3 regions of the Brevibacillus sp. AF8 genome follow, and region 2 is predicted to be linked to each of the others. Evidence: riboswitches for the same ligand, from Rfam matches in the RefSeq annotation. Region 2 holds a riboswitch; each other region holds the start of a gene.
The links. A riboswitch is a leader RNA that binds a small molecule or an ion and turns the genes downstream of it on or off. The one in region 2 is predicted to bind S-adenosylmethionine.
Positions count from the first base shown of each region.

Region 1: it holds a riboswitch for S-adenosylmethionine, as region 2 does, so the genes downstream of both, KB186_RS09285 (2,3-diketo-5-methylthiopentyl-1-phosphate enolase) here and KB186_RS19085 (homocysteine synthase) in region 2, are expected to answer to the same signal.
Region 3: it holds a riboswitch for S-adenosylmethionine, as region 2 does, so the genes downstream of both, metH (methionine synthase) here and KB186_RS19085 (homocysteine synthase) in region 2, are expected to answer to the same signal.

Region 1 is NZ_JAGQDN010000005.1:169-5,288, reverse strand. It holds gene KB186_RS09295 (anti-sigma factor) at 41-1,228, opposite strand; gene KB186_RS09290 (sigma-70 family RNA polymerase sigma factor) at 1,228-1,746, opposite strand; SAM riboswitch class I at 1,877-2,054, shown strand; gene KB186_RS09285 (2,3-diketo-5-methylthiopentyl-1-phosphate enolase) at 2,140-3,354, shown strand; gene KB186_RS09280 (2-hydroxy-3-keto-5-methylthiopentenyl-1-phosphate phosphatase) at 3,351-4,019, shown strand; gene KB186_RS09275 (methylthioribulose 1-phosphate dehydratase) at 4,023-4,679, shown strand; gene KB186_RS09270 (1,2-dihydroxy-3-keto-5-methylthiopentene dioxygenase) at 4,693-5,120, shown strand, end outside.
Region 2 is NZ_JAGQDN010000015.1:107,431-117,090, reverse strand. It holds gene KB186_RS19105 (hypothetical protein) at 1-660, opposite strand, end outside; gene KB186_RS19100 (YqzG/YhdC family protein) at 764-1,102, shown strand; gene KB186_RS19095 (SCO family protein) at 1,099-1,725, opposite strand; gene KB186_RS19090 (rhodanese-like domain-containing protein) at 1,807-2,118, opposite strand; SAM riboswitch class I at 2,430-2,536, shown strand; gene KB186_RS19085 (homocysteine synthase) at 2,626-3,930, shown strand; gene KB186_RS19080 (ArsR/SmtB family transcription factor) at 4,084-5,133, shown strand; gene KB186_RS19075 (MFS transporter) at 5,130-6,356, shown strand; gene KB186_RS19070 (AAA family ATPase) at 6,405-7,343, shown strand; gene KB186_RS19065 (DUF58 domain-containing protein) at 7,348-8,538, shown strand; gene KB186_RS19060 (DUF4129 domain-containing protein) at 8,535-9,660, shown strand, end outside.
Region 3 is NZ_JAGQDN010000002.1:117,958-127,617, reverse strand. It holds gene metH (methionine synthase) at 1-2,141, opposite strand, end outside; SAM riboswitch class I at 2,241-2,342, opposite strand; gene KB186_RS03660 (YjcZ family sporulation protein) at 2,555-2,662, shown strand; gene KB186_RS03655 (YcdB/YcdC domain-containing protein) at 2,728-4,932, opposite strand; gene KB186_RS03650 (sigma-70 family RNA polymerase sigma factor) at 4,923-5,495, opposite strand; gene KB186_RS03645 (hypothetical protein) at 5,694-6,182, shown strand; gene argS (arginine--tRNA ligase) at 6,548-8,263, shown strand; gene KB186_RS03635 (hypothetical protein) at 8,389-8,763, shown strand; gene KB186_RS03630 (thiolase family protein) at 8,836-9,660, opposite strand, start outside.

The DNA of each region.
Region 1 (5,120 bases), on a different contig from region 2:
GATGTCAACACCCTTTTGTGCAAAAATTCGCACCTTGCTATCAATAGCTGGATTGTGTTCCCGATGCCGCAGGGTGATCCCAATTCCACCAGTCTACTTTGCCTAAAAACGCTGCTGTTATCGACTTTTCGGCCTTGAGCTTCAACAGTTCTTTCGTAGGTCCAGTGAGGACGGCGCCGTAGATTCGCACTCCGTTTTGCTGCATGTAGTTGTATCGTTCGGCTATCTGAAGGTCGCTACGAAATAGCAAAGATCTGCCGACATCGCGAGCCAGATCTTCTTGCTCAGATAAGTACTTCATCTCTTCTAAGTAGGCGGCCATTCTTCTGTTCCCTTCCCCGTTTACCCGAATGGGCGCATCTCCGTAATCCAGTTCATGCTGCGCAAATCCCCACACGTACCCGGGACCGAGAAATCGATTTGCCCCATCGTCTTCTGCTTGCTTTCGCTCCACCCCTGTGTCTACCGCAAACCAAACCGTATCTTGTCCCGAAGAGGTGACATGGCGGGAAACCAATTCATAGTACTCCTCGTATGTTAGGAAGTGATCGAAGGAAATCGCGAGCTGAGAAACGGTCCCCTCAGGTAGCTTCTCCATCGTTGTCCAGGCAGGTGCAGTGCGAGATTCCGTATCCCCCATTTCCCCGTCTGTCGGATAACGGAAATACAGCTTCTGTTCCCTAACCCCGTTCGTCCATTGCGGCTTCGTATTTACGTTCCATAGCACATTCGTACTCTCAAAACGACCAGCGACCTTTTCTTCCCCCCCAACCCGCTCACGTAGTTCCATGCTGATGTTTCCGTACAGCAATCCGACCTGCGAGCCACTACTACCCACTCTCACACCTGGCTGAGTAAAATTGACTATCGACTTCGCAACGCGGAACAGATCTTCATGCATCAGCGACCCGACCCAGCCATTCAAAATCAGCAACACAACTCCGGCCAAAAAGGGAAGCCCTATGGTGAACCCAGCGTTGGACAACCGATTTTTCCATTTCCCCCGGCGCACAATGGCACGCTGTTTTTCAGCCGACAGTGCTTCAGGCTGGTTTATTTTCACCTTGTCCTCCCCCGTTTCTTCCCCCAACAAAAGCCTTTCCAACCGCTGTGCGTACTCCACGTCAGCCGCTATTTCTTCCTCGAATAGTTTTGAATCTTCTTCCGCCATTTCCCCACGCAAATAAGCAAGCAGCCTTTGCTCGCGATGATTCTCATCCTTGTTCATCACTGGCTTTCCTCCCTCCACAACTGCCGCATCTTTTGTCGTCCCCGAAACAAGGAACGCTTGACGTCTGCCAGCTCAATCCCGAGTACCTCTGCCATCTCCGCATAGGAAAACTGCAATGCAGACAACAAAATGACCTGTCTCTGCTTTTCCGGAAGCTTCTCCAAATAGTCGTGGGCCACTTCCCACAGCTCCTGATTCACGACATGCTCAGCCGGATCAACAGCCGAATGATCAGGTCTTTCTGGCAGGGCTTCTACAAACGCAAATCGTTGTTTCGTCCTCTTACGATAACCATCCACGAAAGCGTGATAGGCCACCTTGAACAGCCAGGGCCGTACTTTTTCCCCACGGTAGTCGTCCAAGGAAGAGAAGGCGCGACAAAAGGTTTCCTGTGTCAAATCCTCTGCCAGCTTCTCATCTCGTGTCAGCCGGAAAAGATAGCGGTAAATATCGTTTACATGCAGCTGGTACACATCCTCCAGACCTACTTTCCCAAACCGTTCACACCCCTTCATCCCTTACCACGAAGGAATTGCCAAAAAGTTTCACCTTAGTCTCATTTTTCTCATAACTTGCTGCACATTCTCTGCAAAAACAAAGATTGACTCCTGACAATGAACGTCATATCATGGGGGAAACGAATAACTCTTATCGCGAGCTGGCTGAGGGACTGGCCCTATGATGCCCGGCAACCGGCGCTATACCATGATTCGTACGCTCATAATTGCGTACCTTGGATAGCGAAACGGTGCTAATTCCAACGGATAAGAGTCGAGATCGAGCACTTTGGGCTCGTTTCGGCTACTGACCCGAGAGATGAGAGGAGACGAGACGCTTTCATAGTCGACAACCGCCTCCCCGCTCAATGGGGAGGCTTTTTTAATAATTCAAGGAGGATTAGGCGTACCATGAGTGAACAACGTATCCTCGTCACCTATCTCACACAAGCAAAAGACTTGAACAAGAAAGCGGAAGCCATTGCTGTCGGCATGACAGTCGGTTCCTGGACGGACCTGCCGCTTGCCAAGCAAGCTGAGCTAGCGCCTTATCTCGGTGAAGCCGTGAGCGCGACACCGATTGCGACACTGGAAAACGGAGAAACACGCGGTCTGATTACCGTTAGCTATCCGACTCGCAATTTTACAGCAGACATTCCATCCTTGTTGACCGGAATATTCGGTAAACTGTCGATGGATGGCAAAATCAAGCTCGTTGACGTTGTTTTCCCTGACTCATTCCTTCGGGCCTTTCCTGGACCGAAGTTCGGCATTGATGGTCTGCGCGAACGTTTAGGGGCACATGACCGTCCACTCTTGATGAGCATTTTCAAATCGTGCCTGGGTCTTCCTTTCGACGATTTGAAGACACAATTCCGAGCACAAGCCTTGGGCGGAGTTGATCTCGTGAAAGATGACGAAATCTTCTTTGCAGACGACCGCGCTCCTTTTATCGAACGGATCAAAGCGTTTAAGCAGATCTCCCAGGAGACCGAAGCCGAAACAGGCAAGCCCGTCCTCTATGCAGCCAACCTGACTGGACCTGTGCATGAGCTGAACGAAAAAGCGAAGCGTGCGGTAGAGGCGGGTGCTGACTGCCTTTTGTTCAACGTGCTGGCGTTTGGCTTCGATGCTCTGCACCGTTTGGCAGCCGATCCTGATGTACACGTACCGATCATGGCACATCCGGCTTTGGCAGGGGCTTACTATCCTTCACCTGACTACGGTATCGCCACCCCGCTTCTACTCGGCACGTTGATGCGTGTAGCTGGGGCAGATTTGGTACTCTTCCCGTCTCCGTACGGCAATGTCGCCCTGGACAAAACAGAAGCGTTGCAGCTCGCCAAGCATTTGACTGACCCACTGAATGGTGTACGACGTTCCTTCCCGGTTCCATCTGCCGGCATTCATCCGGGGCTGGTTCCACAGCTGTATCAAGACTTCGGTATCGATCAAATCGTCAATGCAGGGGGCGGAATCCACGGTCATCCTGGTGGAGCAACCGCAGGAGCAAAAGCTTTCGTTGCCGCGATTGAGGCAGTCACCGCAGGTCGAACATTGGAAGAGGCTGCTGCTGAATCACAAGAGCTGGCGATCGCTCTGGAAAAGTGGGGTGGCGCACGATGAGCAAGAAGCTCGTCCTGTTCTGCGATTTCGACGGAACGATTACCGAAAAAGACAACATTGTAGCGATTGTCCGCAAGTTTGCTCCCCCTGAGTGGGAAGGCTTGACGGAGCAAATCCTTTCGCAAAAAATAAGCGTTCAGGAAGGGGTTGGCAAGCTGTTTCAACTCTTGCCCTCCTCCTTGCGCCAGGACATTATCGATTTTATTGTCCATGAAGCGACCATTCGCCCGGGATTTGCTGAATTTGTGAGCTATTGCCGCGCAGAAGGCATCGAGCTGTTGATCACGAGTGGCGGCATCGACTTTTTTCTGGAGCCTATCCTGGCACCCTTCGATCTTACCGATGTGCCGATCTACTGTAATGGCAGTGATTTCAGCGGCGAGCGTATCACCATTACGTGGCCCAACGCTTGCGATGAACATTGCACGAACGGCTGTGGCATGTGCAAGACGACCATCATCCGTCGTTACGATCCAACAACTCATTTCCGCATCGTCATCGGCGACTCCATCACTGATTTGGCTGGAGCCAAAATCGCTGACTATGTGATTGCCCGTTCCTTCCTCGCTGACAAGGCGGAAGAGCTGCAATTGCCGCATAGCAAGTTTGCCACGTTCCACGATGTGATTCGCATTTTACAGCAAGTCCAACAGGAGGTCGTCTAATTCATGACTGCAACACTCGAACAACGTCTGGATGCCTTTCGCCGTCTGGATGACGCCAAGCTGACATTTGCCCGCCGGGACTGGTTTCCCGGCACCAGTGGCAATCTCTCTATTAAAATACAAAACGATCCCTTGCAATTTGCTGTAACGGCAAGCGGCAAAGACAAAACCAAGCTGTCCCCCGAAGATTACCTGGTTGTGGATCAAGACTCTCGTCCAGTGGATGAAACTGCTCTCAAGCCGTCCGCAGAAACACTCATCCACGCCGTCGTATACAAAACGTTCCCGAAGGCAGGGGCTTGCTTCCACGTCCATACCGTATGGAACAACCTCATTTCCGAGCTGTACTTTGGACAACGGGCTTTCTCCATACAAGGACAAGAGCTGATCAAGGGACTCGGAATCTGGGAAGAAAACGCACGCATTACTGTTCCGATTGTTGAGAACTTTGCTGATATTCCGACCTTGGCTACCGAAATTGAAAAAGTGATTACACCAGAAGTTCCCGGCGTACTCATCCGTAACCACGGTATCTACACGTGGGGCGGCAATGACTTCGAGGCTAAGCGCCACCTGGAAGCTTTTGAGTTCCTATTCGAGTATCACGCCCGCTGGCTGCAATTGCGCCAAGCAGTCGTGTCCACTACAACCACCAATTAAGGAGGAATAAACGATGGCACAAATTCGTTTTCACGACAACAATGAGTACATTTCCGCACCCGAGGAAGTTGTCTCCTTCCTGGATACCCAAGAGATCATTTATGAAAAATGGGGCGTGGATCGCCTTGATCCAAAGCACCGTGATAACTACAGCCCGACAGACGAGGAGAAACAAGAGATTCTCGACACCTTTAAACCGGAAATCGATGCAATCAGCCAACGTCGCGGTTACTTGACAGCGGACATTATCGTCCTCTCTGACAAAACACCTAATCTCGACGAGCTGTTGGTGAAATTCAAGGGCGAGCATCACCACACCGACGATGAGTGCCGCTTCTGCGTCGATGGTCACGGTATTTTCGCTATCAAGGGCAAAGACGGTCGCTACTTCGACGTCGAGCTGGAGCCGGGCGATCTGATCTCCGTACCACCGAACTACCG
Region 2 (9,660 bases):
TACCTCCGTAATTTCTCCTGAAGAGAGTTGTAGTGGTACGGCCTCGACTTCTTTTAATACGGCGCCGCTTTTGTTTTTCAATCGCAGCTTCAAATCGATCTCCAACGGCTGGTCAGACTGATTCCGTACCAGAATGAGGCTTGAATAAGGATACCCGGCACAATTTTTCGTACACTCTTGTCTGCTGTATACGAGGGCGAGGTCAATGGGCTTCTCATTGTCCATCTTCGCCTCTTTCCACTGGTCTTTTGCTTTTTGTACGATGATAACGTACTCCGCTTTCTTCAAAAAGGGACCCATCCCTAAAAAGGCAGCAGCAAAAAAGCTAAACAAACCAAAAGCTGTGCATAGAAAAACGAGGTTCATCTTCCAAAACTGTTTTCTCATCGTGATCAAAAAGCCAATATACAGGAGGATACAAACAAACACCAACAGGATACAAAAATAGAAAAATACCTCCAAGTCGGCCTCCGTGGGCAGCACCGGAATGCCATACTTCATTTGCCAATATACATTCGCGGCGAAGCAGCCCCCGTAAATCAATACCGCTGAAGCAATCGTGAGCCCCCATTTTTTCCAGAAAGGAGGCTTTTGGAAAATCGCCGCAAGAACCCCCACTAACACAGGAACGCCAAATAAGGGAATGAGCAAGTAATGCATCGAATACCTCCCGCACTTCATTGTCATTATTTTCTACGAATCATATTCCGAAAAGTCTTCAAAATACATGGCAAGCCATTTCGAAAAGGAGAGGGATCAGCAAGTGCAAACCACTCGTCGCCTATTTCGCTATCGGAACATGATGCCCCTTCTCTCTATCGTACTTTTCCTCTTCATCTTTCAGACGGTCCCTACCTACGCCCAGCCTTCCTATGCAAAATGGGGCAGACTCGCAATGCAGGAAACGATGAAGCGATATCCAAGCGCTCAAATTGTGGATTACCTGCATGTCGGACGAAAACAAAAAACGCCCACCACGTCGGAAGAGACGTTTAAGCTCTTGCTTCAAGAAAGCAATCGCAGGTGGGCGTTACTCGTTCATATTGAATTCGTGAATCAGACAGAAGAAGTCGTAAACATCTCCTATGAGGAGACCCGCTAGTCAGCGAGCTGTACCATCTCTTTCATCATGACATCCAGTTCCATGTTGGCTGCCATCCCGTACGCGCGACGCATGTTTCCATCTCCATCCACCAGGAACATGCGAGCCGTATGTGAATAAGAACCATCTGGCTCCTTAATGACCATCAGACCAAAATCCTTCGTCACTTTCTCTACAGCCTGAGCGTCCCCACGCAGGAACTTCCAGCCACTCTGATCTGCCTTGAACTTGGCTGCATACTCCTGCAAGACTTCCGGCGTATCGTTATCAGGGTCAAAAGAAATGGAAACAAACTCCACTTTGTCTCCGAACAGTCCCTTTTCCTTCAGCTGATCTTGCAGCTTGGCCATGTTGAACGTAGTCGCCGGACAAATATCCGGGCACTTGGTAAACATAAACTCTACCAATCGTACCTTGCCAGCACTTGAATGAAATGTGTAGGTTGTTCCGTCACTGTTGTCCAAGGTGAAGTCCGCGATCGGCTTCAACACTTCGATCTTCTCTTCTGTCATGTAATTATAACCAAATACTCCGATGATAGCCAAAAGGATAATACCAGCTAACACAGGAAACCAATGTTTTTTCATTGCAGATTCCTGCTGCAATTGTGCTCCTTCACTCACGGGTTGCTACCTCCCTGCTTGTCCCATGCGTGATGCCTCCTGATTACATACGGGAGGCATTCACACTGTTTCTATCACGTCTTACTGTTCCACTTCACCTGGCCATGCGAGCATGCCGCCAACCATATTTGCCACGTCGTATCCTTGTGCACTCAAATACTCTGTTGCTGTATTGCTTCTGGCACCACTGCGGCAAACCATCACAATCGGAATGTTCTTATCCAATTCATCAATGCGATGTGGCAAAAAGCCGAGCGGGATCAGCTTTGCCTCTTTAATGTGACCTGCATTCCACTCTTCCACTTCACGTACATCAATGACTTGCAGTTCCTCTTTGGCTTCCAGCTTTTCCAACAGCTCTTGTGGTGTAATTTCCTTTACTCCATGGCTCATCGCTATTTATCCTCCTATATGTACAATCAGATCAGTTGTAACCACCTCCATGATATCACACGCTTTTTTACTTTTCTAACGCGAAGAGCACTTGGCTTCACCATGCATCCATACTCCCCATTTTCTACCATTATCTCCTATTTCGCTGCGGCAATAGCCACACGGGATGTGAACAGCTTGAGACAAAACCGTTACAAATTAATGGCATGAGTGAACCACCTTCATTCATATATACATAAAAACCTCCCCGATAACTGTATATTTATCGTTGACAGCAAGGCTTTATTTTCATACAATTACGACAACAATTGTTTTCATCAAGAGCGGTGGAGGGACAGGCCCTACGAAGCCCGGCAACCAGCAGACTAGCTGCATGGTGCCAATTCCTGCAGAATCCAGTGATTCTGAGAGATGAACAAAAGCCCGTGCATGATGGAGCTTCTTCTTCTCAGGAGAATGCTCCGTTTTTTTATTTGCCGATTCCCCATAGTAAAAGGAGAGATGGACATGTCCGACCAACAACAATGGAAGCCAGAAACACTTGCGGTACACGGTGGACAGGAGGTTGACCCTGTAACAGGCTCGCGTGCTGTTCCGATCTATCAGACGACCTCCTATGTTTTCCGCGATACGGAGCATGCAGCCAACCTGTTTGGCTTAAAAGAGTTTGGGAACATCTATACACGTATCATGAATCCCACGCAGGATGTGTTTGAGAAGCGCGTTGCCTTACTTGAAGGTGGTGTTGGCGCACTCGCAACCGCATCCGGGCAAGCTGCCATCACATTCGCGATCTTAAATATTGCGCATGCAGGAGACGAGATCGTCGCTTCCAGCAGCCTCTACGGCGGTACCTACAACCTGTTCGCCCACACGCTTCCCCGCCTTGGAATCAAGGTTCATTTTGCAGATCAATCCAATCCGGAAAATTTCCGGTCCTATATCAATGAAAAGACAAAAGCCGTGTTTTGCGAGACAATCGGAAACCCGCGCATTGATGTCGCTGATATCGAGGCGATCGCCCATATTGCTCACGAAAATGGCGTGCCTTTGATCGTGGACAACACCTTTGCAACTCCGATTTTGTGCCGTCCTTTTGAGCACGGGGCCGATATCGTCGTGCACTCCACCACCAAATTCATCGGCGGCCACGGAACGGCAATTGGCGGTATCATTGTAGACTCTGGAAAATTCGACTGGAACAACGGAAAATTCCCAGGTCTGACTACACCAGACCCTAGCTATCATGGCGTCGTCTATACAGAAGCAGTCGGTCCGCTTGCCTATATTATCAAGGCCCGTGTTCAGCTCCAGCGCGATATCGGAGCAGCAGTCGCCCCGATCAACTCCTTCTTGTTCCTGCAAGGATTAGAAACTCTGCATCTGCGCATCGAGCGGCATAGCCAAAACGCCTTGGCAGTAGCCCAGTTTCTCGCCAATCACTCTGCCGTAGAGTGGGTGAGTTATCCGGGATTGGAGTCAGACTCCCAGCGTGAATTGGCACAAAAATATTTGCCAAAAGGTGCTGGCGCGATTCTGACCTTTGGCATTCGCGGCGGCGTTGAGGCAGGAAAAACATTGATCGAGTCAGTGAAGCTGTTCTCTCATCTCGCAAATGTCGGAGACTCCAAGTCACTCATCATTCACCCAGCCAGCACAACACATCAGCAGATGACGGAAGAAGAGCAGGCAGCAGCCGGAGTGACCCCGGGACTTATTCGCCTCTCCGTCGGCACAGAATCCATTGACGATATCATTTCCGATTTGGAGCAAGCCCTGCAGCGTGCGTTGCAATTATCCACGGTAGGTTAACCATACCTTTACAGAAAGAAGAATCACGTCATCTCTTTGGATAGAGATTTTGTGATTCTTCTTTTCCTTTTCTATTTTCGTTCGAAAAAGATTGAATTTAACATTCGGTATTTATAAAATACAATCATGCACAAATTTTGGAAGGATGATCACATGAAGATTTTGAACATTGGCAGTGAACGAACGACCTACCGGGTTGAGCTTTCGTATTCTCCTTTATTCGAAGCTGCCCTGGGAATCGCTGCCGCTACCTACGATCAATTGCATCACACGATGGAACACCCTCCTGCCTACTGGCGCCAACTGTTGGACGAGCTATCACCTTCTGTACGGCAAGAGGTTGAATATGCGAAGGAGCACAACACGTGGAAGACGCTTTTGCAACTGCTCGATCTTTGCCCTTTCGCTGATCTGGATTCCTTTCTCTCGTATGTCAGAGAGCTCTCAACAGAACAGCTCCGATACGAAGCCCTCCCTTATCTCGGTGAAAATATGCAGGAAGCACGGCGGAAGGCTGCACAAGGAAGCGAAGATGATTGCGCCGCTTTGCAGGAAGCGTGCCGTGCGCACCTCTTTTTTGAATCGTATATCGGCCATATTACTTCCGTTGATGCAGAAGAGCTGCGGGGCCATATTCTCCAATTGATGGAAGGCTGGTATACCACTCACATCAAGCCGCATGAGGAAGAAATCGTTCGCATGCTAGAACGGGATTGGTCGCAAAAGCAAAACAAGCTAGGAAAGCTCACCCCGGAAGCCTTGGTAGAGTATGCGACGGGTTCGAACTACCTCCCTGAGCCTGCCGTGACACGCGTCCTGCTGATTCCACAAGCGATCTATCGCCCGTGGACCGTACAGGCCGATGCTGTCGGGACGAAAATTTTTTATTACCCTGTGGCCGACGAAAATTTGCACGATGCTGTAGATCCTTATCAGCCACCCCCTTCACTGGTGCAAGCCTTAAAAGCACTCGGAGACGAGCACAGGCTACGCATGGTCAAATTGCTGGCGGAAAAGGACCTGAGTCTGCAAGAGATAACCGATCAACTCTCCATGGCGAAATCGACCGTGCACCATCACCTGTCCATGCTGCGGTCTGCCCATCTCGTTGAACAAGCAGGCTCCCGTTACAGACTACGCCGTCATACACTGGACAAGCTTCCCCTGATGTGGGATGACTTCCTGGACAGGAGCAACCCATGAACCAAACCGCGGTACAAGCCTCTGTCTGGCAGCAGCGTTCTTACCGTTGGATTCTTTTCGGTCAGCTCATTTCAGAACTCGGCGCCTCACTTGGTACCCTCGCCAATAGCTGGATAATCTATCAGGCAACAGGCTCACAAGGTGCGGTCGGACAGATGTGGCTTCTGTATTTTTTGCCGTCGCTCGCGATTCAGTTGGTAGCCGGGCCGTACATCGACCGATTCGATAAGAAGCGTGTCATGCTTTTTTCTCAATGGATGCGAGCTGCTGCGTTTTGTTTGTCCTTTGCAGTCATTACTTCCGGGACAGAATCGCTCTGGCCGCTGTATTTCACTGCTTTGATCAACGGTCTCGTCCAACCGCTGTATGTGCCAGCCAGTCAGTCGCTCCTCCCTACTCTGGTCAAAAGAGAGCAACTCCTCCAAGCCAATGCCTATTTGGATAGCGTCCTGCGAATTGCCTTGATTACGGGTCCGCCTTTGGCTGGGATTCTCGTGGCGAGTATTGGTGGTGAGGCCGTACTCGCATTGGTCGCGATCAGCTATGCGCTCAGCGGTTTCTTTCTGGTTCTTTGTCCAATCGCCCCAGCGGATACTGCCAACAAGAAGCAATCCTGGTTCGTCATGTTTAAGGCTGGTCTAGCGATTTTTTGGCAGAAACCCCTTCTGCTCTGGCTTGGCCTGTACTCAGCTCTCGTCCAATTCGCTGTCGGAGTCACACTCGTACTAAACCTGCCTTTTGTAGCCGGAGAGCTGCAAGGCACCTCGTTTCATGTAGGCTTGTTCTTGGCTGGCTATCCATTGGGATATTTCTTCGGCTCCTTGCTCGTCCCTCGCTTCCGTAGCAGCTTCGGACAGCCCCTGATCATGTTGGGATCACTGGTACTAGGTGGCTTGAGCTTTGTTGCAATAGGCTTTACCCATGACATCTGGCTCGCAATCACCATCGAACTACTGGCTGGTCTGTTTGCTCCGTTTTTCCAAGTACACAGTACTAGCCTGTATCAGCTTCACGTTCCTTCCGAGCTAATGGGGCGTGTACTGTCTGTCCGCTTGCTCATCGTGCGTGCGACGATGCCCGTCGGTATTTGGCTTGGCGGACAGCTGAGCGATCAGGTAGGGATTCGCCCTCTTTACATCTCTGTAGGTGCCGTCATCGTGATCGCTGCGCTTACGGGAATATTATTTCGAAAATTTGTAACTAACAGGATATTCCATATATAATAAAAACCGTACGACTCCTCAATTTTGAATGGGAAAAGGAGAATTTTCATGACTCATCCGACATTGGATAACCTTCAGCATGCTGTCAGCAGCGTCATCGTGGGCAAGGAAAGTCAGATCCGCCTATTAGTAACTGCATTGCTCGCTCGTGGACACGTATTGCTGGAGGACTTGCCCGGAATGGGAAAAACCGTGCTTGCCAAAACATTGGCGCAAGCAATTGGTGGCTCTTACAACCGTCTGCAATTCACCGCGGATCTACTGCCATCTGATGTCGTCGGTCTACACGTGTTCAATCAACGAACAAGTGAATTCGAACTGCGCAAGGGACCTGTTTTTGCGGATGTCTTGCTCGCAGATGAAATAAACCGGGCCACTCCCAGGACTCAATCCGGCTTGCTGGAATGCATGGAGGAACGCCAGGTTACGATTGAAGGCGTCACCCTGCCACTCCCATCGACCATGCTGGTTATTGCTACCCAAAATCCGATTGAATCGGAGGGGACCTATCCACTGCCAGAAGCACAGTTGGACCGCTTCCTTTTCAAGCTGTCTCTTGGCTACGGTACAAGAGAGGATGCCAAAGAAATTTTGCGGAGATTCCGCAGCGACTCCCCATTAGAGGCGGTCGAGCCGGTCATCACTGTCGAACAAATTGCGGCTCTGCAACGCGAGGTCACAACCGTTCACGTCAGCCAACCAGTGGAAGACTATATCATCGACCTGACGGAAGCGACTCGCCAGCATCGCTCGGTTGAGGTGGGCATCAGTCCACGCGCCATGCTCGCCCTGTTGCGCTCCGCCCAGGCTTACGCGTTCGTTTCTGGTCGTACTTTTGTCTTGCCAGATGATGTAAAAGTGGTGTTTCCAAGTCTGGCAGCTCACCGCATCCGCCTCTCTATGGAAGCAGAGCTGCATGTGACGGAGCAGGAAGTCGTGGAGCAAATCTTGACCAGCGTCCCCGCTCCCGTCGAAGAAAGCGTGTAGTGCTATGATCACCAAGCAAACCTTTCACGTAATCGGTTTTGTCTTGCTGCTCTTCGCCGTTTTTTCGGGCCACTGGTTTTTCTTTCTGTTTGGGGGCTTTTTCTTTTTTCTCCCCGCTGCACAAGACTGGTGGGCCAAGTCCATGTCCAAGTGGGTGTCGCTCGAATGGTCCAGTGATCAAACGCGCGTCCTGTCAGGGACACCCGTGCCCATTACAGTTCGCTTGCACAATCGTTCGTGGCTGCCTTTGCCTGCTACCTGGCTTCGCTTCACACTGCCGGAGCATGTTTCGGTGGAAGGCGCAGACGAGGTGCGACTCCTCAATCATCGGACTAGCGTTCGCCTGCGGTTTGATCTGCCGATGCGGCAAAGTGCTACACGCACCTTGATTCTCGTCCCGAACAAACGCGGAACAGTTTGGCTGAGAGATGTTCAATCCGAGACTTTGCCGTTATTGGGTGAGGAGCCTACCGCCATGACATTGTCGGTTTCCTTTTCCTTGCTGGTCTATCCGTTGCCTCTTGCTCTTTCTCCCGTCGTGCTCGCTGAATCGGAACCGGACGGGAATCGGCTCTCTCGTCAGCGCCAACAGGACGACCCCACTTTTCAGCGTGGTGTTCGGTCATACATGCCAGGCGACCGTTTCAAGCACATCCATTGGAAGGCAACCGCCAAAACAGGTTCACTGGAGACGCGTCTTTTCGAGTATACAGCCCATCCGAACTGGCGGATCGTCGGGCATATCCTGCCCTCCTATGAACCAATGATGCAAAAGTATAACGATATGACCAATGAACGGACGATCTCCTGTCTTGCGGCTTTGGCTGGCCTGTGCAGGAGAAAATCGGTCGGATACGAGCTGTACCTTACCGTAAAGCAACGAGGACGAGAGCATTTTCATTTGCCTGCGGGAAATGGCAAGGCACATCACTTGCACGTCATGACCCAGCTGGCGCAAATTCACCATTTTGTGACGACGCCACTGGCTCCTGTTCTTCGTCGGTTAGAGGGGGCACATGGGGAGGAAGCCATTCTCATTGTGACACCACGAATGGACCCATCCGTACAAGCCTCAGCGGAGCGCTTGATTCAATACGGTCATCAGGTTGCGGTACTGGATGTTTCTTCTGACCCTGTCACCATCCAGCGTTTTGAGCATGCTCGCTTGAAAAAAAGGAGCGTGGTGATGGGATGACACTCTCGTTGATGGGGCGTTGGACGCTCGCGTTTTGGCTGGAGGCCATGCTGACGGGCGTTTTCCTGATCTTGTTTGGGTATATGACAGCAGGCTTTACTCAACTCCTCACGTTTTGCCTGGTCGCAGCGATCCTGCTCATGGTGGGGGGCTGGTTGTACTATAGTGGTGGCGGTCGATTTACGCTCCATCTGTTGCTGTACCCCCTTGTGTTTTTCATAGGAATGGGCTGCTTCTATCTCTACGATTCTTGGCTCATCGCGCTTGTACTGGCTGCTGTTTATTTTTGGAGAGTACAAAGTGCCGCATCGAAAGGTTATCGACATGACAGTCTGCAACGCAGATTTGTTCTGGCGCTGATGGCAGGCCTGATTCAGCTCGTGATAGCAGTACTTTACACTTCCATTGTTGACCCGGGTTCCTATTCGCTCGCAGCCTCTTTTTCCATGCTCGTCCTCATTACTCTCAGCTATATGTTGGTGGCGACTGTGGCGTTCGTGCTGCGGGAAGGATCACTTTCTACGAGGCTGCCTGCACGCATTAGCTTGATGCTCGGCAGTCAAGTGCTCGGCACTCGTATTCTTTTGATCGCGGGTTATGTGGCTGTCAGCTCTATCGCACTTGGACTCATCTATTGGATCTGGAGTTGGATAAAAGGACCTGTCAGCAATGGGCTGTATACGCTCTTTGAGCCTGTGCTTATTTTCATTGTGGAAATGTTGGAACATTTGTACGAGAAGGCGAGCCAAAAACAGGCAGGCATGCAGATACTCATGGAAAATGCAGGACAAAAAGTAGATAATCCCGAAGCACAGATACCGCTCGGAGAGTCACTCTTTTCTGTTCTGCAGCCATACTTAATCATTGCCTTCATCCTCACCTGTGTGATCCTGCTCGGCCGATACATATGGAAAAAACGCTTCAAGGGGACGATTACGCTGGAAAAAGAAGTCGCGGCTGCGCAAAATACCGTGTTGTCCACTGTTCCTCCCTCTTCCAGTAAAGAAAGTTCTGAGGATGACTCTGCCAAATGGCTCAAACAGCCCGTCGGCCCAGAGGATGATCCCACTAGATACGCCTACTATCAATTCCTCGTCCTCATGGAGAAGCAAGGAGTTCCAA
Region 3 (9,660 bases), on a different contig from region 2:
GCCAGCAAGATTTTCCCCTTGGCAGCGGCATCGCTTTTTTCCATGAATGGCTCTAAAAACGATACGGATGCCTTCATCACTTCCGCGCTCTGCAGTACTTCTGCCACGATCAACTGGTTGCCGTTGAACAGGCGACCTACCTCTTCCATCCCAGCCATCAACGGGCCATTGATGATCTCGAGTGGTGTGTATTTATCCAGCGCCAGCTTCAGATCTTCCACCAGACCATCCTTGGAGCCTTCGACTACATAACGGGCCAAACGTTCTTCAAGTGTTAACGAGGAGACTTCCACACGGACTTCCTTTTTCTTTTGACGATAAAATTCAGTGAAGGCCGCCAATGTCTCATCATTTGTCTCGAATAGAAGGGCTTCTGCCAGCTTTCTCTCGTCTTCTGGAATCGAAGCGTAGCGCTCCAGCTTTTCTGTGTTAACGATGGCGTAATCAAGCCCTGCGAGAGTAGTGTGGTACAAGAAGACCGCATTCAGCACTTCCCGACCCGCAGGAGGCAAGCCGAAGGAAACATTACTGACACCCAGGATCGTCTTGCAAGCAGGCATTGCCTGTTTGATCAAACGAATGCCTTCTACGGTTTCCTTGGCAGAGCCGATGTATTGTTCATCCCCTGTCCCTACTGGAAAGACAAGTGGATCAAAAATAATATCCTGTGGCTTTATTCCATACTGGTTGACGAGAATGTCATACGAACGTTGCGCGACCTCCAGCTTCTTTTCGCGAGTGATAGCCATACCCGCTTCTTCAATCGTTCCGACGACAACGGAGGCACCGAACTTGTGAATAAGCGGAACCACTTCCTCAAATCGATCCAACCCGTCTTCCAGGTTAATTGAGTTGAGAATGGCCTTCCCTTGCGAATAGCGAAGTCCCAGCTCCATGACCTTGGCATCTGTCGAGTCGATCATGAGCGGTGCTTTTACTTTTTTCACGATGAACTGTAGGAATTTTTCCATATCTTCGTATTCATCACGGTCGGGGTCAGCCAAGCATATATCGATGACATGTGCACCACGCTTTACTTGGGCTCGGGCAATATCAGACGCTTCTTCATAGTGACCAGCTGCAATCAGATCACGAAATTTTTTGGAACCGATGACATTGGTCCTCTCCCCTACGAGCAAGGGACGATTGTCATCTTCGACGTAAACGACCTCGATCCCGGAGACCGCGCTCAGCGGTTCTACAGCAGCACTGCGCGGCTTGCAGTCTTTCAATGCTTCTGCCATCGCTTGAATATGGTCAGGCGTTGTTCCGCAGCAACCGCCAGCGACGTTTATCCAGCCCTGTTCCGCGAACGCCCGCATTTTCGAGGCAAGTCCCTGTGGCGTTTCATGATAATGACCGTTCTCATCTGGCAAACCTGCGTTCGGATAACAGCTGACCGCACATTGGGCAATTCCTGATAGTGTCCGCAGATGATCACGCATGAACTCAGGTCCTGTCGCACAGTTCAGACCTATAGAGACAGGCTTTATATGCTCCAAGGAGACGTAAAACGCCTCGATATTTTGGCCCGCCAGCGTCGTGCCCATCGGCTCAATCGTACCTGACAGCATCACGGGGATCTCCTGTCCAAGCTCTTCAAAAGCTTTGCGAATCCCGATCCCGCCAGCCTTGACGTTCAACGTATCTTGCGAGGTTTCTAAAAGAAGAACATCGGAGCCGCCGAGAATCAGACCTTTTGCCTGACGATAATATGCCTCGATCAGTTCTTCGAAGGTGACACCGCCTGTCAACGAAAGGGTTTTGGTCGTCGGTCCCATGGCACCTGCTACAAAACGCGGCCACTCCTCCGTGGAATAGGCATCCACCGCTTCTCTGGCCAAGCGAGCTGCCGCTATATTGATCTCAAGGTCTTTCTCTGGCACATCGTACTCGGCCAAAACAATGGAAGCAGCACCAAACGTATTTGTCTCGACGATGTCTGCGCCTGCCTCTAAATATTTCTCGTGAATGGAACGAATCACATCTGGTCTGGTCAAGTTCAGGAGTTCATTACAGCCATCATAGGCTTCACCGCCGAAATCATCAGCAGTCAGATTCGCCTGTTGAAGCATGGTGCCCATTGCACCGTCCAGAATCAGAATTTTCCGGGAAAGCTGTTCGCGAAAAGTTGGTTTCATTGACGTGCCCCTTTTCTCCCTTGCATCTGGGTAAATAAAAAAATCCTCTTCTTTGAAAGAAGAGGATTTGTCAGCAGATACGAAAACGCCTGAGACATCCTCTTATCTTTCAAAGCACGTAGCTTTGCTGGAATTGGCACCGGATTTTTACCGGTTGCCGAGGCTTCATCAGGCCAGTCCCTCTGCCTCTCTGGATAAGAGTCGTACACTTGTCATTTAGTTGGTTTGCGAAATGTCTTGAATGTTTGCAAGTATCTTAACACCCCTTTTGTCTCCCCGTCAATTGTGAATTGTCTATTTTTTACTGAGCTTCTCTTCTTACCCGCCCATTTTTGCCTAAGTGGGCATCCGCCCAGTCCAATATCGGCATTCGTGTATAGACTGGAGTATAACGGAAAGGAGGGGAAACAAAGATGAGTACATCTTTCTGCGGTAACGGATTCTTCGGTGACTGCTTCGCAATCGTGCTCGTGCTGTTTATCCTGTTGGTTATTATCGGGTGCTCGTGTGACGACTGTTAGATAAGTGTAAAAAAGGCTATCCCAAAAGCCATCAGGAATGGCTTCGGGATAGCCTTTTTTTCTTGTTATTTGGTGATGATCTTGCCTGTCACAGCATCCAGAGTAATATATTTGAACGCCAGCTTTTCGTCACTCCACGGCACATACGCCAGCTTTGGTTGAGCTAATTTTTGCCCATCCACATCTCTCCTCAAATAGACCAGCTTTAATGGCATGACTCGTAAATACGCCTCAACAGCCTTGTCTTTCGAGACGATCTCGTCGGATGCTGGAAGCTCCACCAACTCGTGCGTCTCTCTGTAGTTTTCGAACTTTGTCACTTTGCCAGAAGACGGATCGACTGTTACTGAATAAGCCGCTTTCGGCCAGCGATCCTGTACTGGAATGCCATCCTTGCTCATGAGATATCTGAATTCCCATTCGCCCGAAGACACAGGATTCGTTTCGTCTGGCTGTATGACTTGCGCCAATTGCACTTCTTTTATGCCTGGATCAACGTATTTAGGCAGAAAGGCAAGTGCAGCCTCTTCCGCTTGCTCGCGTTTGACTGTCACTGCTGTATCGGATCGCGGTGACCCCAGCCCGACGACACTGCCTGTTTCTGCGAGAACTTCTACGCCGATATACTTGTCATTTTTATCATTCCAGACGTATTCCTTGCGTCCGTCACGGTTACTCTCTCTATAGGTCGAGTCATCCACTTGTATGCCGAATTCCGCTTGCAGCAACGCTTTTGCCTCATCCTTGGAGCGAACCTTGACGTATTCCTTTGGAGATTCGATCGGATGTGCTTCCTTCGTATTCAACTGATCATAAGCAAGCCCGTTATCTCCCGTTCCATACACCATCTTGCCATTGGTCGCGTCGATATACCACTCCTGACCATCTTCACGTCCTCTTTGCATGAAGGAAACAGCTGGTGTGTACTCCAGAATGGGCTGCCACATATCCCCTTGATTTGATTGTGGCTGTATTCTCGGATTCTGCACGTACCGAAGCTTCATATGCTCGCTCAGCTCTTTGATGGCTACCTCTTCTGACACAGCAGTCGATACATCCGGGTACTGCGACGGCTCAAATGATTCGAGCCCCTTATTGAAATATTCGAGGTGGCCAGAGTCGGTTGTTTCGATGCTTATTTCATCAGACAACACCGGCATCCCGTTATAGTATCTCAGGTACAATCCCGGATGGTTGGCGTCCAACAACCGATAGTTCTCGCTATCAGCCCCGAGCAGCTTGTTCAGGAACTGTCGCTCTTGCTCCAATGCTTTTGCTCCTTCTGCTCTTTTCTGGCTCTTTGCTTCCTTTTCATCCTTAAACAGAAGCCTATAATGTTCCAATGCTTGACCATTGCCAGTGATCACAAGAGAAACTTCATGACCCTCTTTGTTCGTTTTCCCCAAAATGAATGACATGCCATCGTGGTTCTTTTCTTTATCCAAAAGAAGAAGGGATGGGCTCAAATCGGGCATGGCATCTGTCAGCTTGGTGAAAAAGGCTTGTTCGCTCTTGTTCAATCGCCCGAAAAACGCGACTTGCTCACGTTCGTCAATTCCAACCGACAATACGTCGAACGGAACGGGCTGGCCGTTTTCGATCCGTTGATAATTCACGCTCATCCATGGGCCTTTTACCATATGCTCGTCGGTGTAGATCTGAGTCTCGACGAGCTGATAGGTCTTACTTTCCTCCCCCAAAAAAGCTTGAAGAAATGCGCTTGCTGCTTTCGCCGCAGTCTTGGATGATGGCAAGTTTATCTCCTTCTGTTCTTTCCGCTCACCGTTTATTGTAAAGCTCTCAATTTGTCCTGTCTGTGTATCATAGACAACATTGGCACGCGCAGTATCCCCTTCCAGTAAAGTTAGTGCACTGAATCCATAGCTTGTACGATCCACTCTTATTGTCATCTTGCTCAAGGCTGGAATCACTTTTTTCAATGGTAAGACGGCATCTTCCGCCGACACCATTACACTGTTCTGATTTGCCTCTTTATTATTTGTTTCCGTAGCAGTCGTTGCAATCGCATTCGTTACATTTTTGCCATTTGGCAACTGTGGAAACCAGCCTTGCTGGTGCATTCCCACAGCAGTAACCGCCAAGCAAGCTGCCAGCGAACCAGCCACGAAAATTCGGTTTCGATTCTTGTGTTTATTCTTTGCAATCGCATCTCTGATCCGCAATTCCATTTCCTTTGTAAACCTCACTTCCTCCACCGATTCCTCACTTGCACTCCGTACCGCTTCACGCATTTGCTTATCTACGTCCATTCCAATCCCTCCTTTTCACACAATGTCTTAAAATGTTTTCGGGCCCGTGACAATTGGGTTCGTACGGCATCTTCTGAAATATCCAACACATGCGCAATCTCTTTTATCGACAAATCTTCATAGTAATGAAGTACCATGACTTTTCGGTACAGCGGCGAGAGCTTCATCACCTGCTCCGCTACCTGTATCTTGCTCATTTGTCCGATGACTGCCGATTCAACATTTGCCGTGTCGACCTTTTCCGGGGGTGCTTCCTCTTTGGAGAGGTATGTAGAAAAAATCTGGCGAAAGGACCACGAACGCAAATATTTGCGGGACTCGTTGATCGCGATTCGGTAAAGCCATGTTTTCACGCTACTCTGATGGCGGAACTGATCCAGACCCCGATACGCCTTCAGAAACACTTCCTGGGTAATGTCTTCCGCAATTCCCCGATCCTTGACGATCAAGTAGGCGAGCTGCACGATGTTGTCTCCGTACTCGCTCATGAGCCTCGTCAGCTTCTCCTCGTTGGTCAATTGCAGCGTCCAGTCCGCTTCGCTACTTTTGGCACTTGCATTCACGCGCTGTTCACCTCCTTGTTTCGTGTTGATATGTATTTGATCCAGCTGGCTTATTTTTGTGACAAGAATATCCAATTATTTTTTCCATAATCCTTTTCTCTTCTTCCACTGCTGCACTCTGTTACGTTGCTTTCATTGTCAGCACCCATTGCTTTTGCTATCATGAGGCTTATTGTAGAGCGAAAGGAACGAGATGACATGGATGACTTGCAAGCACGAGAAAAAGACAAATTTCTGTCCTGTTTGGAAACCATAAAAGAACTGTCCAAATCCGAATTTGAAACCTATTCCATCGTTAAGAATACCGAAACCGGGGAACATTATCTCCATTATTTTTTGTCCCACATTAACTTGTCCGAGGGAGGCAGAAGAGACGATTACGATCACTTCCTGCCGATTGAATCCGACGATATTTTAGCGATTATGTTTGGCGAACAGCCGTACCAGTTTCCGGAGAACTGGCGCTCCGCTTATTTGCGAAGTGGGAATGACAATCGATTGATCCCGTTCGATCCATCGGAAAATTACGATCTGGACGAGGCCGCTGCTGCCGAGTTGGCTATGCTTGAAAAGTTGGAGCAGTACAAAGAGCAAATGATGAATGCGGAAAACCTCAGCGCGGAAGAAAAGGAAGAGCTGACCAAGCAATATTTCGCGGAATTAGATAAGATATTAAAAAAACCTTGATCGAGGCACCTTGCATCATGACGGTATAAACAGCTATAATTCTAGTGAAACAGACGAATCGTTGATGAGGAAAGTACTCCTTGTGTGAGGACGAAAGCGAGTCGGGGACGGTGTGAGCCCGATGCCAAACCATGTGAGGAAGCGCCCCTCGGAGATGCGGCCTGAACATCCTGCGCCAGCCATTATGGGCAACGGATCGTGTAGGGCCATGCCGGGACTGCCCGTTACAGCAGATCAAGCGGTTTTTGCCTTCCTGTTCGATGGAAGGGAAAAACAACAAGAGTGGCACCGCGGGAGTATAACCTCTCGTCTCTTTTTCACAGGAGACGTAGAGGTTTTTTTATTTGAAAGGAGTAGAAATTTAGATGAGTTACAAACACCAAGTCGCTGAAAAGATTGCCGCTACGCTCTCCTCGATGGGCGTTGACACACTGACAAAAGAAGCCGTATACGGCATGCTGGAAACACCTCCAAACCCTGCAATGGGCGATGTGGCCTTCCCATGCTTCCAATTGGCAAAAGCATTGCGCAAAGCCCCACCGATGATCGCGGCAGAGCTGGCTGGACAGCTCACCGGTGCACCAGTGCGCGAATCGCAAGCAGTTGGTCCGTACGTGAACCTGTTCCTGGATCAAGAAAATGTGGCAGAGCAAGTAATCGGGACCATCCTTACCCAAGGCAGCACATTCGGAAGCAGCAATGTCGGTCAAGGGCGCAAAGTACCAATCGACCTCTCCTCCCCGAATATCGCGAAGCCGTTTTCCATGGGTCACCTGCGCTCTACCGTTATCGGGAACGCAATTGCCAACATCATGGAAAAGCAAGGCTACGAGCCAGTGCGCATCAATCACTTGGGTGACTGGGGTACACAGTTCGGGAAACTGATCGTTGCGTATCGCCTCTGGGGTGACGAAGCAAAGGTAAAAGCAGAACCAATCAAGGAGCTGCTCAGCCTCTACGTTCGTTTCCACGAAGAAGTCGAGAACGATCCTACCTTGGAAGATCAAGGCCGCGAATGGTTCAAAAAGCTCGAGGATGGCGACGAAGAAGCACAGCATCTGTGGAAATGGTTCCGTGATGAGTCCCTCAAGGAATTCATGAAGATCTACGACCTGATGAACGTAGCCTTCGACTCCACACACGGGGAAGCGTTCTACAACGACAAAATGGATCGCGTTGTTACATTGCTCGAGGAAAAAGGGCTATTGACTGAATCCGACGGTGCGATGGTCGTGAACCTCGATGAATACAACATGCCGCCATGCCTGATCAAAAAATCTGACGGCGCTACCCTGTACGCAACGCGCGATTTGGCTGCTGCCCTCTTCCGTCACGAATCGTACGATTTTGCAAAAGCACTCTATGTCGTAGGAAACGAGCAACGTCTTCACTTCCAGCAGCTCTATAAAGTGTTGGAAAAAATGGGCTATGCGTGGTCTGCAAATATGCACCACATCCCATTCGGCATGATGCTCAAGGACGGCAAGAAAATGTCCACGCGTAAAGGGAAAGTTGTTCTCTTGGAAGAAGTGTTGGCACAAGCCATTTCTGATGTCCAAAAAGTCATCGAGGAGAAAAACCCTACGCTGTCCAATAAAGAAGAAGTGGCTCGTCAAGTCGGGGTAGGCGCAGTTATTTTCCATGATTTGAAAAACTTCCGCCTCAATGATGTCAACTTCTCCTGGGAAGAGATGCTGACCTTCGAAGGGGAAACAGGACCATACGTGCAATACGCACACGCGCGTGCATGCTCGCTACTGCGCAGAGGTGGCTACCAGCCAGCGTCGGCGGTAAACCTGGCTTCCGGTGCACTCGACAGCAAAGAGGCTTGGGCAGTGATTACCCTCTTGAACGCGTTCCCAGAGGTAATCGAACGTGCTGCCGATAACTTCGATCCGTCGCAAATCGGCAAGTATGTGATCGACCTGGCACAAACGTTCAACAAATTCTATGCGAATGTACGCATCCTGGCTGAGGAAGAAGATGTGAAGGCATCTCGTCTCCAGCTCGTAGCAGCAGTCGTTGCTGTGCTGAAGGAAGGTCTGCGTCTGCTCGGTCTGTCTGCTCCAGAAGAAATGTAAGAAAGAATACGAAAAGCCGGTTGCCTTCCTTTTGTGGGGAAGCGCCGGCTTTTTTGATTGTCCCGTGTCATCGTCATTCTTCTGTGAGATAATGAAACGATGGCAGATGAAAGAGGTGAGCAACAATGGGAAGAAGTGTACATTTCGGCAAGACGGATTTTACCTTGCGACTCACTGGCTTGCATACGCTCTTAGCCTTAAAGAGCACGATCACGTTACCTTATCAGTCGATCAAGCATGTCGAGGTTGGTTCTTTCATTCCGCCAAAATGGATGTTGCGCATGCCAGGGACGTCTTTTGGCCCATTGAACATTTATGAAGGAAGCTTTCAGTATAGAAATGAATGGTACTTCCTTTCTTTTACCCAGACAGATTCGTTGTTGATCCTGGAAGTAGAGGGTCATGCCAAATACCAGCACGTCATTGTACAGCTGGAAAACCCAACAGAAGTAGCGGCTACATTGCGAAAATACTTACGTGAACAAAATGCCCCTTCATAACCGATCTAGCTTTCATGACAAACAGCCCCGACATAACAACGTTCGGGGCTGTTTCATTTGTACATGTAAAGTTTATAGCGTCAAATTTTCATAGATCACTGACATTCCCATGCCACCTGCCATGCACAGCGTCACCATGCCATACTTCTCGCGTCTGCGCATCATTTCGTTCATCAACGTCACTGTCAGCTTCGCGCCAGTTGCTCCCACAGGGTGACCCAAGGCAATCGCGCCTCCATTGACATTAACCTTACTCGAGTCCAGTTCCAAGCATTTGATCACGGACAAAGCCTGGGCGGCAAATGCCTCGTTTAATTCGATGAGCCCAATGTCTTCTAGCGCCAATCCCGCTTTCTCCAGTACTTTTTGCGTAGCGGGAACTGGTCCGATCCCCATTACGTCAGGTTCGACTCCTGCGCTGGCAAAAGCCTTGATTTTCACGAGCGGAGTCAAACCCGCCTCCTCCGCCTTTTCACGAGACATCATTAATACTGCGGCTGCGCCGTCATTCATCGGACACGCATTTCCGGCAGTGATAGATCCCTCTTTTTGAAAAACACTTTTCAGCTTGGCGAGCTCTTCTAGCTTGATATCATGTCGCACCGATTCATCCTGCGCAAAAACACGGGTGCCTTTGCGATCCTTGATTTCAATTGGTACGATCTCATTCGCGAACGTGCCTGCTTCGATTGCTGCCGCTGCTCTTACGTGGCTCTCATAGGCAAAACAATCCTGCTCCTCACGGGAAATACCGTACTGTACCGCCAGCCGTTCTGCGGTCAACCCCATATGCTCGCCGGTCAACGAGCAGATCAAGCCATCGGACAAAAGAGCGTCCTCCATGGACAAATTGCCGAATTTGCTGCCCCAGCGGTTCTTCACGAGGTAGGGAACACT